Regions from separate parts of the Halomonas sp. THAF12 genome, predicted to be linked through region 3. Evidence: predicted binding sites of a transcription regulator. Region 3 holds the regulator's gene; each other region holds the start of a gene.
The links. Region 3 encodes FNR, which switches genes on or off when oxygen is low (the NO sensors DNR and NnrR bind a similar motif). Its sites were predicted from a motif close to TTGATNTANATCAA; they were not measured.

Region 1 (3,270 bases), 280 kb from region 3:
GGCGGTGACCTGGGGCCTGGGATACTTTGGCCAGCCGCACATCATCGTGCGCTTCATGGCCATCCGCACCCTCAAGGATGTGCCCATTGCCCGCAACATCGGCATGAGCTGGATGCTCATCTCGCTGATCGGCGCGGTCTCGCTGGGCATCTTCGGCCGCGCCTACGCGGTGCGCAACGGCATGAATGTCGAGGATCCTGAAACGATCTTCATCATCCTCGCCGACCTGCTGTTTCACCCGCTCATCACCGGCTTCCTCTATGCCGCGCTGCTGGCGGCCGTCATGAGCACCATCTCCAGCCAGCTGCTGGTGGCCTCCTCCTCGCTGACCGAAGACTTCTACCGTCTGTTCCTGCGCAAGCAGGCGACGGAGAGAGAGACCGTCACCGTGGGCCGCGTCTGCGTCGCCCTGGTCGGCCTGGTGGCCGCCGTCATCGCGTCCGATCCGGACTCCCAGGTCCTGGGGCTGGTCAGCAACGCCTGGGCCGGCTTCGGTGCGGCCTTCGGCCCGCTGATCATCCTGTCGCTGATGTGGTCGCGCACCAATGGCGCGGGCGCCATTGCGGGCATGGTCGCGGGCGCCGTCACCGTGATGCTCTGGATCTCGCTGGGCTGGAACGGCTCCTTCCTGGGGGGCCCCGGCGTGTACGAGATCATTCCCGGCTTCATCGCCGCCTTCATTGCCATTCTGGTGGTGAGCAGCGTGACCGCCGACGCCGGCGAATATCAGCACATCACTCGATAAGGACGCGTATCAAGCGCCGAGAAGGGCTCCTGCGGGAGCCCTTTTTCGTGTCTCGCCGCCCCGCCCGGACTCAGCCCAGCAGGCTACGCCCCACCAGCGCCAGCGCAAAGAGCGGCAACAGCGCCCGGCTCCAGGTCGCGGCGGAGAGCCGCCACAGTCCCCGCCCGCCGACCGACATGGCCAGCGGCCGCGCGAAGGCGCAACCCAGCGCCCACATGCCCAGCAGCACCAGCGCCCCTCGCCAGGGCCAATCGAGCCCCTGCACCAGCGCGGGTTGATACAGCAACCATACCGACAGCCCCGCCGCCGTCAGCAGCGCGACCAGCGGCCTGTCGCCCGGCCTCGGCCTGGCGGGAAAGCGCCTCCCGACGCGCATGGCCATTCCCTCTCGCTGTCGCCTGTCTCACCGATTCAGTGAAGCCGAAAACCCCGAGATCGGCGAATTCCATGCAGGAAATGTGAAAGCTATACCCGACCTATACGAGATAAGGCCCTGTCAGTGAAGCACTTCATCATGATGCGACCAGATCAGCCCTCTCGTGATAGAAAAATTCTACAAGACATTTAGAAACACTGTTTCTATGCTCTAAGGCACGCGATGCAAGGACGCCGAAGACGCCGAATCACTCGGCGCCGGCATTCAGGAACACAACGGGAGGCTTCCCATGAAAATGACTCGCCTGATCACCGCTACCGCCCTCACCGCTGCCGGCCTCGTCGGCGCCCAGTCCGCCATGGCCTACCAGGCCGGCGATGTCTACGTGCGCGGCGGTATCGCCAAGACCGAGGTCAAGGATGACAACGGCCGCGTGGCCGGTGCTGATCTGGATATCTCCGACGAGCGCGGCTTCGCCTATGGCCTGGGCTACCAGTTCCACGACAAGTTCGGCGTCGAACTCAACGGCACCGAGTCCTTCGAGCACGACCTGGCCCTCGACGGCGCCGGCATCGGCAGCGTGGAGCGCATGCCGCTCAACCTGATGCTCAACTACTACCCCATGGGCGGCACCGACTCACGGATTCAGCCCTACGTGGGCGCCGGCCTGAACTACACGCACTTCTCCGACGAGGAACTGTCCGGGCTGGAGATCGAGGAATCCTACGGGCCCGCCGCCCAGGCAGGCGTGGACTTCGCCCTGACCGATCACCTGCTGATCGGCGCCTTCGCCCAATACGCGGACGTGGACGCCGACGCCAAGCTCGACGGTACCGACATCGGAGAGGCCGAAGTGGATCCGGTCACCGTCGGCGGCAGCTTCACCTACCGCTTCTGATGCTCGACGCCGAAATGACCGCCATGACGCCGGGCCCCGTGCCCGGCGTCATCTTTTGATGTGCATCAATTCGAGCCGCGAACCATTTTGCCTTGAGTCAAATCGGCGCCGCGGCGCACCCCGTAGACTGGAGCCCTCGCTTACTTCACCGAGGAGCCAGCCCCATGCGCCGCCCCCTGATCTCCACCCTGATCGTCGCCACCGGCCTCGTCGCCAGCAGCCAGGTGCTCGCCTACGGCGCCGGCGATATCTACACCCGCGTCGGCGTGGCCAAGGTCGCGCCCAAGAGCGATAACGGCGATCTCGCCGGCGGCACCTACGACGTCGACGTGCAGGACGACAACGGCTTCGCCTTCACCCTGGGCTATCGTTTCACCGACAAGCTGGGCGTGGAACTGCTGGCCGCCGAGCCCTTCGAGCATGACATCCGGCTCAACGACGCCAACCTCGCCTCCACCAAGCACCTGCCGCCGACCCTGACCCTGCAGTACTACCCGTTCGGCGGCACCCAGGCGCGGGTGCAGCCCTATGCCGGGGTGGGCGTCAACTACACCCATTTCTCCGACGAACACATCGACGGCGGTGATCTGGAGCTGGACGATTCCTGGGGCGCGGCCGCCCAGCTGGGCGTCGACCTGCTGATCGACGAACACTGGGCCTTCAATGCCGCCGCCTGGTACCTCGACATCGACACCGATGCCGAGCTGAACGGCACCGACATCGGCAACGTCGAGATCGACCCGCTGGTGGTGATGGGCGGCATCAGCTTCCGCTTCTGAGCCGCTTCGACATGCCCTGCAAGAAAGGCCCGCCGAATGGCGGGCCTTTCTTGTGTGCAAGCGGCATGACGCGTGTCGGGGCCGCTAGCAGGCGATATGGCGCGACAGCCCCAACGCCTTGAGCGTCTCGTCGTCGAGCCCCTCGATGGCTTCCACCTCGGCCAGGCGGGCGTGATAGTCGGCACTCAGGAAGGGCTTGCCGGCCAGGAGATGATCGAGATACTCCCGCGCCGGCCGCAGCGCCTCGCCGGTGGTTCCCGGCGCGGCCACATAGACCCAGGCCTCGATGGGGCCTTGCCCCGTATGGATGGGCAGGCGCAGCCGATCGTAGTCGTGGGGGTAGCCCTCGAAGGGATCCATGCACTCGATCTGCTCCGGGGCGAGCAGCTCGAACAGCGCCCCCTCGACCCGCTCACCGGCGGCGGGCACCACGTTGGCGTGGCTGATGCCGGGCACCCGCGAGGCCTTGTCG
Region 2 (3,270 bases), 1.7 Mb from region 3:
TGGATCGGCAAGGCGCCCGACATTGGGCCCCGCGATGCGCGAGCGTCGAAGTTCAACATCGAGCTGGGCGTGAATCTCCTCCAGGCGTTCCACCAGGCGTTGGCGACGCGTGGCATCGATGGGGCGCGAGCCCCGCAGCACCTGAATGACCGCGGCCAGGGGTGTCTTCAGCGCGTGGGAGAGGTTGGCGACCGACTCACGGGAGCGCTGCAGGCGAGCATCGATCTCGTCCATGAAGCGGTTAAGCTGCCCGACCAGACTGTCGAGTTCGGAGGGGACGTCCAGAGAGAGACGATCGCGCCTGCCGGCCTGCAGCTCGCCGAGCTGGTCGCGCAGCCGCGACAGCGGCACCATTCCTCGGCTGACGGCTAGCAGGTTGAGCACCCCCAGCAGGAGCAGCAGGCTGGCGGCGATGCCGCCGACCCACCAGTGCAGGCGGTGCAGTCCCGCCTCCACTCGGGAGAAATCCTCCCCTATCAGCAGCACCCCGGGTTGATTGTCGAGGGTGAAGGGCTGGCGAAAGACCAGCAGGTGCTGACCCGCCTCACGCACCTCGGCCAGCGACTCGCCACTGTCCAGCAGTGGTCGCAGTGCCTCCTGCCAACGCGGATGGGAGGCCGAGACCTCATCGCCCAGGCGCAACACATAGAGGTGGTGGAAAATCGCGAAGCCGCGACTGGCGGAGTCCAGGACCCGCGCGGTGGCCAGATGATCGCGGCGCAGCTGCTCGATGGCGTGATCGGCCTCGCGTTCGAGCCGTTCCCCCAGGAAGTCCCGCGCCAGGTCGTTGAGCAGGATCCCGTGCAGCAGCCAGGTCAGCCCGGTGACCAGCAGGGCGATACCCGACAGCCAGGCCAGCAAGCGGAGACGCAGGCTGCGTCGGTCAATCCGCAACGAAGACATAGCCCTGGCCGCGACGGGTCTGGATGCTTGATTTGCCCAGGTAGCGGCGTAGCCGCGCGATATAGACCTCGATGAGGTTGGGGGCCGCGGCGTCCTGCTCCAGGGCGTAGAGCTGGTTGAGCAGGTGCTCCTTGGAGAGCACCCGTCCCGGATGGTGCATGAAGTAGCGCAGCAGCACGAACTCGGTGCCTGTCAGGGGGTGCCAGGTACCATCGGCCACTCGGACGCACTGGTTGGCCTCGTCCAGGGCAACGCCACCCAGCGTCAACTGATGGGAGAGTCGCCCCGACTGGCGGCGTAACAGCGCCTTGACCCGGGCGACAAGCTCGGCTTCGTGGAAGGGTTTGGTCAAGTAGTCATCCGCGCCGCCTTCGAGCCCGACGACCTTGTCTTCCCAGGTGTCCCGAGCCGTCAGGATCAGCACCGGCAGGTCCCGGCCCGACTGGCGCCACCGCCTGAGCAGGTCGAGACCCGAGCCATCGGGAAGGCCCAGGTCCATGATCGCCAGCGCGTACGTCTCGGTGGTCGAGAGCGCCTCGGCGTCTCTCAGGGACGCGGCCAAATCGACCCGGTAACCGTTGTCCTTGAGGGATTCGGCGAGGCTCTCGGCCAGCAAGTCGTCATCTTCGAGTAGCAAGAGCTTCATGCGTCGGCTCACTTGCCTAGCTGGATCTCCCCGGCCATGCCGGATTCGTAGTGCCCAGGGATATTACAGGCATAGACGAGCGACTCCACGTCAGCGGGGGCGGTCCACACCAGCTCTGCGGTGTCGCCGGGGGCGATGGTCACCGCCGGCATAGCGCCGCCATGGGCACCTTCCGCCATGTCATGGCCGCCATGGCCGTCGTGGCCGTCACCATGACCACTGTCTCCCATAGCCTGCATCATCTCGCGGTGCGCTTCCTGGGCTGCGGCATCGCCGATCACGAATTCGTGCTTCAGGTTGCCGGTGTTGACTACCTTGAAGCGCACAGTCTCTCCAGCGGTGATGCCGAGTGTCTCGGGATCAAACCACATGTCACCGGCCTCGACCTGGATGGTGCGGTCGATCTCGGCATCAGGCGTGGAGGAATGGGAGCCACCATGTTCACCGGCAGCAAGGGCGGAAGTGGCGGCCAGGCCAAGGGTGATGGCCAGCAGAGACTTACGCATCATGTAACCTCTTTGATCGTATCAGTGGAGCCTTGGTTATACTGCAGCAACCTGAAATGAGACTGAACTCGAAACCCCTTGACTCTTGTGTTACACGTAGGTTGTAGCATCCAAGGCTCTGATAAAGACCATGCCGAATCCCTTGTCCTGGATCATGTTGGACGACACGGCCACCGAGGCAGAATGGGGACTCGACCATGAGGATGACCGAATGACCTGCAATGTTCGCTGCCTGCTGCACCTCCGAGGAGTACGCCTGTTGGCGCTGCTGCTCGCGGCTCTGCTGCTGGTCGCCAGCCTGCCCGGTCATGCGTCTATGGATGACTGCGCCGTCGACTGCGGTACCTCCCAGGTCGAGATGCTCGATCACGCCAACGCCGATTGCGGCGCCTGTGCGGCATTGACCGCCACGCCGACTGTCCCCCGCGTCCCTCCAGACGCTCTTGCCGACCTGGCCGACCCGGCCGTGGTTGAGTTCATCGCTGCACCACCCCGAGAACCTCCCAGATCCTGACGTCGCTCGACTTCCCGGTAACGACATATTGGCTCGTTATCGGTGCTCCCTAACTTTCGTCAGGAGTCACATCATGTACGCCAACGATTGCTTTGCCCTGATGGGTTCAATGGGCTGGATGGGCTGGCTGATGCCTCTGAGTGTCATGCTTCTGCTCGGCCTCGGCATCGCTACTCTCGTCAAGTATCTCTTCACGTCTCGTCGTTCCCGGGAGGATCGCTCATGAAACGCCTTGTCCCCACTCTGCTTGCCTCCTCTGCACTGCTGATCGGTGCCGGCACCGCCCAGGCGGCCTTGCCCAATGCGGCGACGCTCTACAAGAACCCCCAGTGTGGCTGCTGCGATGAGTATGCCCGCCAGCTTGAGGCGCTCGGCGTCGAGGTCGCCATCGTCGACGACGTCCCGATCGGTCAGGTCAAGGAGCGAGTCGGACTGCCCTACGGACTGGGCTCCTGCCATACCATCGAGATGGGTGAGTATGTCATCGAGGGACACGTGCCCTTCGCGGCGGTGGAAAGGCTCTTCGAAGAGCAGCCCGATACCGATGGCATCGGCCTTGCGGGCATGCCCATCGGCACACCGGGTATGCCGGGACCGAAGCAGGATGACTGGAATGTCTACCAGTTTCGCGCCGGAGAAGCCCAGCCATACATGACGCTGTAACGTCGCAAGGTGATAGCGACTGCCCGGGTGATGACTCG
Region 3 (3,270 bases):
GCTACCGGCCTGGCCGCGCGACGGCTCGGCGCCCTGATCCGTCATCCGGCCACCCGCACCCTGGCGGCGCTGGCGATCATCGGCTTCGCCCTGTGGCAGCTGTGGGGCCTGTGGCCGGGCGCGATGGAGATGGCCCACGACGCCGGGCACGCCGGGCATCATTGAGCCGCTAACGCCCGCACGTTTGACCCAGCGCAACACCCCTGGGGGCCGCGAGCACTAGCCTGACGACATGAACGCTCGGAACTCCGCCATGTCCGTCACCCTTCCCGCCGACTTCGGCGCCGACGACTACGCCGCGGCGCTGACCGCCAGCAATACCCAGGCCCGCCCGCTGTCGCTGCATCTGCGCCTGCCGCTTCGCCACGACGTGGATGCCCGCGGCGACGGCAAGGGCATGGATCCCTTCGAGGTCGATCTGGCCCGGCTCGACCGCGAGATGGTGCTGGTGCGACGCTGCCTGGCGCCGGAGCGACGCCTGGAGGCCCTGCACTGGGGAAGCGGCCTCCCGCCTTCGCTGACCCTGTCGCAGATGAGCGGCCTCGTCGACCGGCTGGCCTCCCGCTTCCCCTTCGAACCGGGGCGCCCGCGCGACTTCACCGTCGAGCTCGACCCCCACGCCACGGATCTGCTCACCCTGCGTCACCTGGAGGCCCTGGGCTTCAACCGGCTGAAGCTGATCATGCGCCTGCCCGCGGCCGGCCGGCTGGACGCCCTGCCCCGCCTGCAGTCACGCGTCGAGCCGCTGCTCGACGAGACCGTGCGCATGGGCTGGCACTCGCTGAACCTGGTGCTGATCGTGGCGCCGACGATCCCGCCGCGGGAGGCCGTCGCCGCGCTCGCCGCGCTGCTGCCCATGTCGCCGCCGCGCCTCTCCCTGCGCCCGGAGCCCGCCTGGCAGGAGGGCGAATCGACGCTGCCGACGGCGCTGCTGGCCCGGGTCGACGAACGCCTGGCCGAGGCCGGCTACCGGGCACTGGGACACGGTTCCTACGCCCGTCGGGGCGCCGCCCTGGAGGATGCCCTCGCCCAGGCGCGTCGCGAACGGGCGCGCGACCGACTGGGGCTCGGCACCGGCGCCATCTCGCGGCTGCCCGACGCCGTGGCCTGCAACGCCACCTCGCCCCGGGACTACGCGGCGGCGCTGAACGACGGTCGGCTCGCCACCGCCTCGGGGCGCTGGCGGAATGCTCGCCCGCCCGGCCCCGGCCTGACCTGAGACTCGCCCAAGGGATGCTATGCCCGAACCGGGGCTATCCGCCATAATGGGGGAGGCAAGCCCCGATCAAGGAGGACAGCATGCCCGACACCGCAGCCGGCCGGCGCCGTTCCCTGCTGCACGAGACCCGCTGCCGGACCTGCAGCCTGAGTTCCCTGTGTCTGCCCCTGGCCCTCGAACTGGAGGACCTCGACGAGTTCGATGCCATCATCCGGCGCCGACCGCCGCTCAAGAAGGGCGAGTCGCTGTTCCGCCAGGGCAGCCCCTTCACCAGCGTCTACGCGGTGCGCTCCGGCAGTCTCAAGCAGGTCACCAGCGAAGGCGGCGGCACGGATCAGCTGACCAACTTCTACCTGCCCAGCGAACTGGTGGGGCTCGACGGCATCGACGAGTCGAGCTATCCGGGCTCGGTCATCGCGCTCGAGACCACCACCGTGTGCGAGATCCCGTTCGACCGCCTCGACGCCCTCTCCGAGCGCCTGCCGGAGCTTCGTGCCCAGCTGTATCGCAGCATGAGCAAGGAGATGCGCGACGACCGCCGCATGATGCGCCTGCTGTCGCGCAAGACCGCCGACCAGCGCCTGGCCACCTTCTTCGCCAGCCTCTCCGATCGCTTCCGCCGCCGCGGCTACTCCGCCTACAGCTTCCGCCTCTCCATGTCCCGGGCCGACATCGGCAACTACCTGGGCCTGGCCGTGGAGACCGTCAGCCGCATCCTGGGGCGCTTCCAGCAGCAGGGCCTGGTGGCCGTGTCCGGCCGCGAGGTGAACATCCTCGACCTGGACGCCCTGGCCGAGCTGGCCGAGGAAGAGGGCTGTCGCTGACGGCGCCAAGCGCCAAGCGCCAAGCGCCAAGCGCCAAGCGCCAAGCGCCAAGCGCCAAGCGCCAAGCGCCAAGCGCCAAGCGCCAAGCGCCAAGCGCCAAGCGCCAAGCGCCAAGCGCCAAGCGCCAAGCGCGGCAGAATGATGTCATGGCCATTGTTGACGTCAACGAAGAAACCCACAGGACTCGACGTCCCGTGGGTTTCTCATCGGCTTCCTCGACATCTGCCGCCCGTTACTGAGCACCCGGGCGCTTGCCGCTAGGCGCTACTCACTCGTTATGCAGGTCGATGCGATCGGCCTGCATCTTGGCCTGCTTGTCCTCCAGCCCGGCGAAGTCGAACAGCTCGCGGTCGGCCAGCTGCGAGGGCGCGACGTTGGTGACCGCCTTGAACATGCTCTCCAGGCGGCCGGGATGCTTGGCCTCCCACTCGGCGAGCATCTCCTTGACCACCTGACGCTGCAGGTTGGGCTGCGAGCCGCACAGGTTGCAGGGAATGATCGGGAAGGCCATGCGCTCGGAGAATTCGGCGATGTCGGCCTCGCGGCAGTAGGCCAGCGGGCGGATGACGATGTTCTTGCCGTCGTCGGAGAGCAGCTTGGGCGGCATCGACTTGAGGCTGCCGCCGAAGAACATGTTGAGGAACAGCGTCTCGAGGATGTCCTCGCGGTGGTGCCCGAGGGCGATCTTGGTGGCCCCGATCTCCTCGGCGTAGCCGTAGAGGGAGCCGCGGCGCAGCCGCGAGCAGAGCGCACAGGTGGTCTTGCCTTCCGGGGTCTTCTCCTTGACCACCGAGTAGGTGTCGCGCTCGAGGATGTGGTAGTCCACGCCGAGGCCGTCCAGGTACTCGGGCAGCACGTGCTCGGGGAAGCCGGGCTGCTTCTGGTCGAGGTTCACCGCCACCAGCGAGAAGTTCACCGGCGCGTTGCGCTGCAGGTTCCGGAGAATCTCCAGCATGGTGTAGCTGTCCTTGCCGCCGGACAGGCACACCATCACCTTGTCGCCCTCGCGGATCATGTCGAAGTCGATGATCGCATTGCCGACCTGGCGCCGCAGGCGTTTCTGCAGCTTGTTGAACTCACGCTTGGCCTTGGCGTCGGGCGCCTCGGCGGACGGGGTCGACGGCTCGGCCGAAGCGGCCTCATCGGCGGGACGGGGATCGAAGGTCACGGCATCTTGCATGGTCGGGGCGCTGCCAGGGCATCGGGGAAAGGGAAAGGGCGCCTATC

Region 1: FIU88_RS12640 (OmpW family protein) is a predicted target of FNR. The motif match lies at 2,075-2,088, and genes of this name have one in related genera.
Region 2: FIU88_RS04140 (plastocyanin/azurin family copper-binding protein) is a predicted target of FNR. The motif match lies at 2,198-2,211, and genes of this name have one in related genera.

The regions. Positions count from the first base shown of each region.
Region 1 is NZ_CP045399.1:2,734,664-2,737,933, forward strand. It holds gene putP (sodium/proline symporter PutP) at 1-745, shown strand, start outside; gene FIU88_RS12630 (hypothetical protein) at 816-1,127, opposite strand; gene FIU88_RS12635 (OmpW family protein) at 1,411-2,019, shown strand; gene FIU88_RS12640 (OmpW family protein) at 2,184-2,798, shown strand; gene FIU88_RS12645 (gamma-glutamylcyclotransferase family protein) at 2,883-3,270, opposite strand, start outside.
Region 2 is NZ_CP045399.1:911,618-914,887, forward strand. It holds gene FIU88_RS04130 (sensor histidine kinase) at 1-903, opposite strand, end outside; gene FIU88_RS04135 (response regulator transcription factor) at 884-1,549, opposite strand; gene FIU88_RS04140 (plastocyanin/azurin family copper-binding protein) at 1,558-2,058, opposite strand; gene FIU88_RS04145 (hypothetical protein) at 2,267-2,569, shown strand; gene FIU88_RS19110 (hypothetical protein) at 2,643-2,795, shown strand; gene FIU88_RS04150 (DUF411 domain-containing protein) at 2,792-3,232, shown strand.
Region 3 is NZ_CP045399.1:3,011,295-3,014,564, forward strand. It holds gene FIU88_RS13990 (sulfite exporter TauE/SafE family protein) at 1-165, shown strand, start outside; gene FIU88_RS13995 (hypothetical protein) at 254-1,219, shown strand; gene fnr (fumarate/nitrate reduction transcriptional regulator Fnr) at 1,300-2,043, shown strand; gene ttcA (tRNA 2-thiocytidine(32) synthetase TtcA) at 2,312-3,223, opposite strand.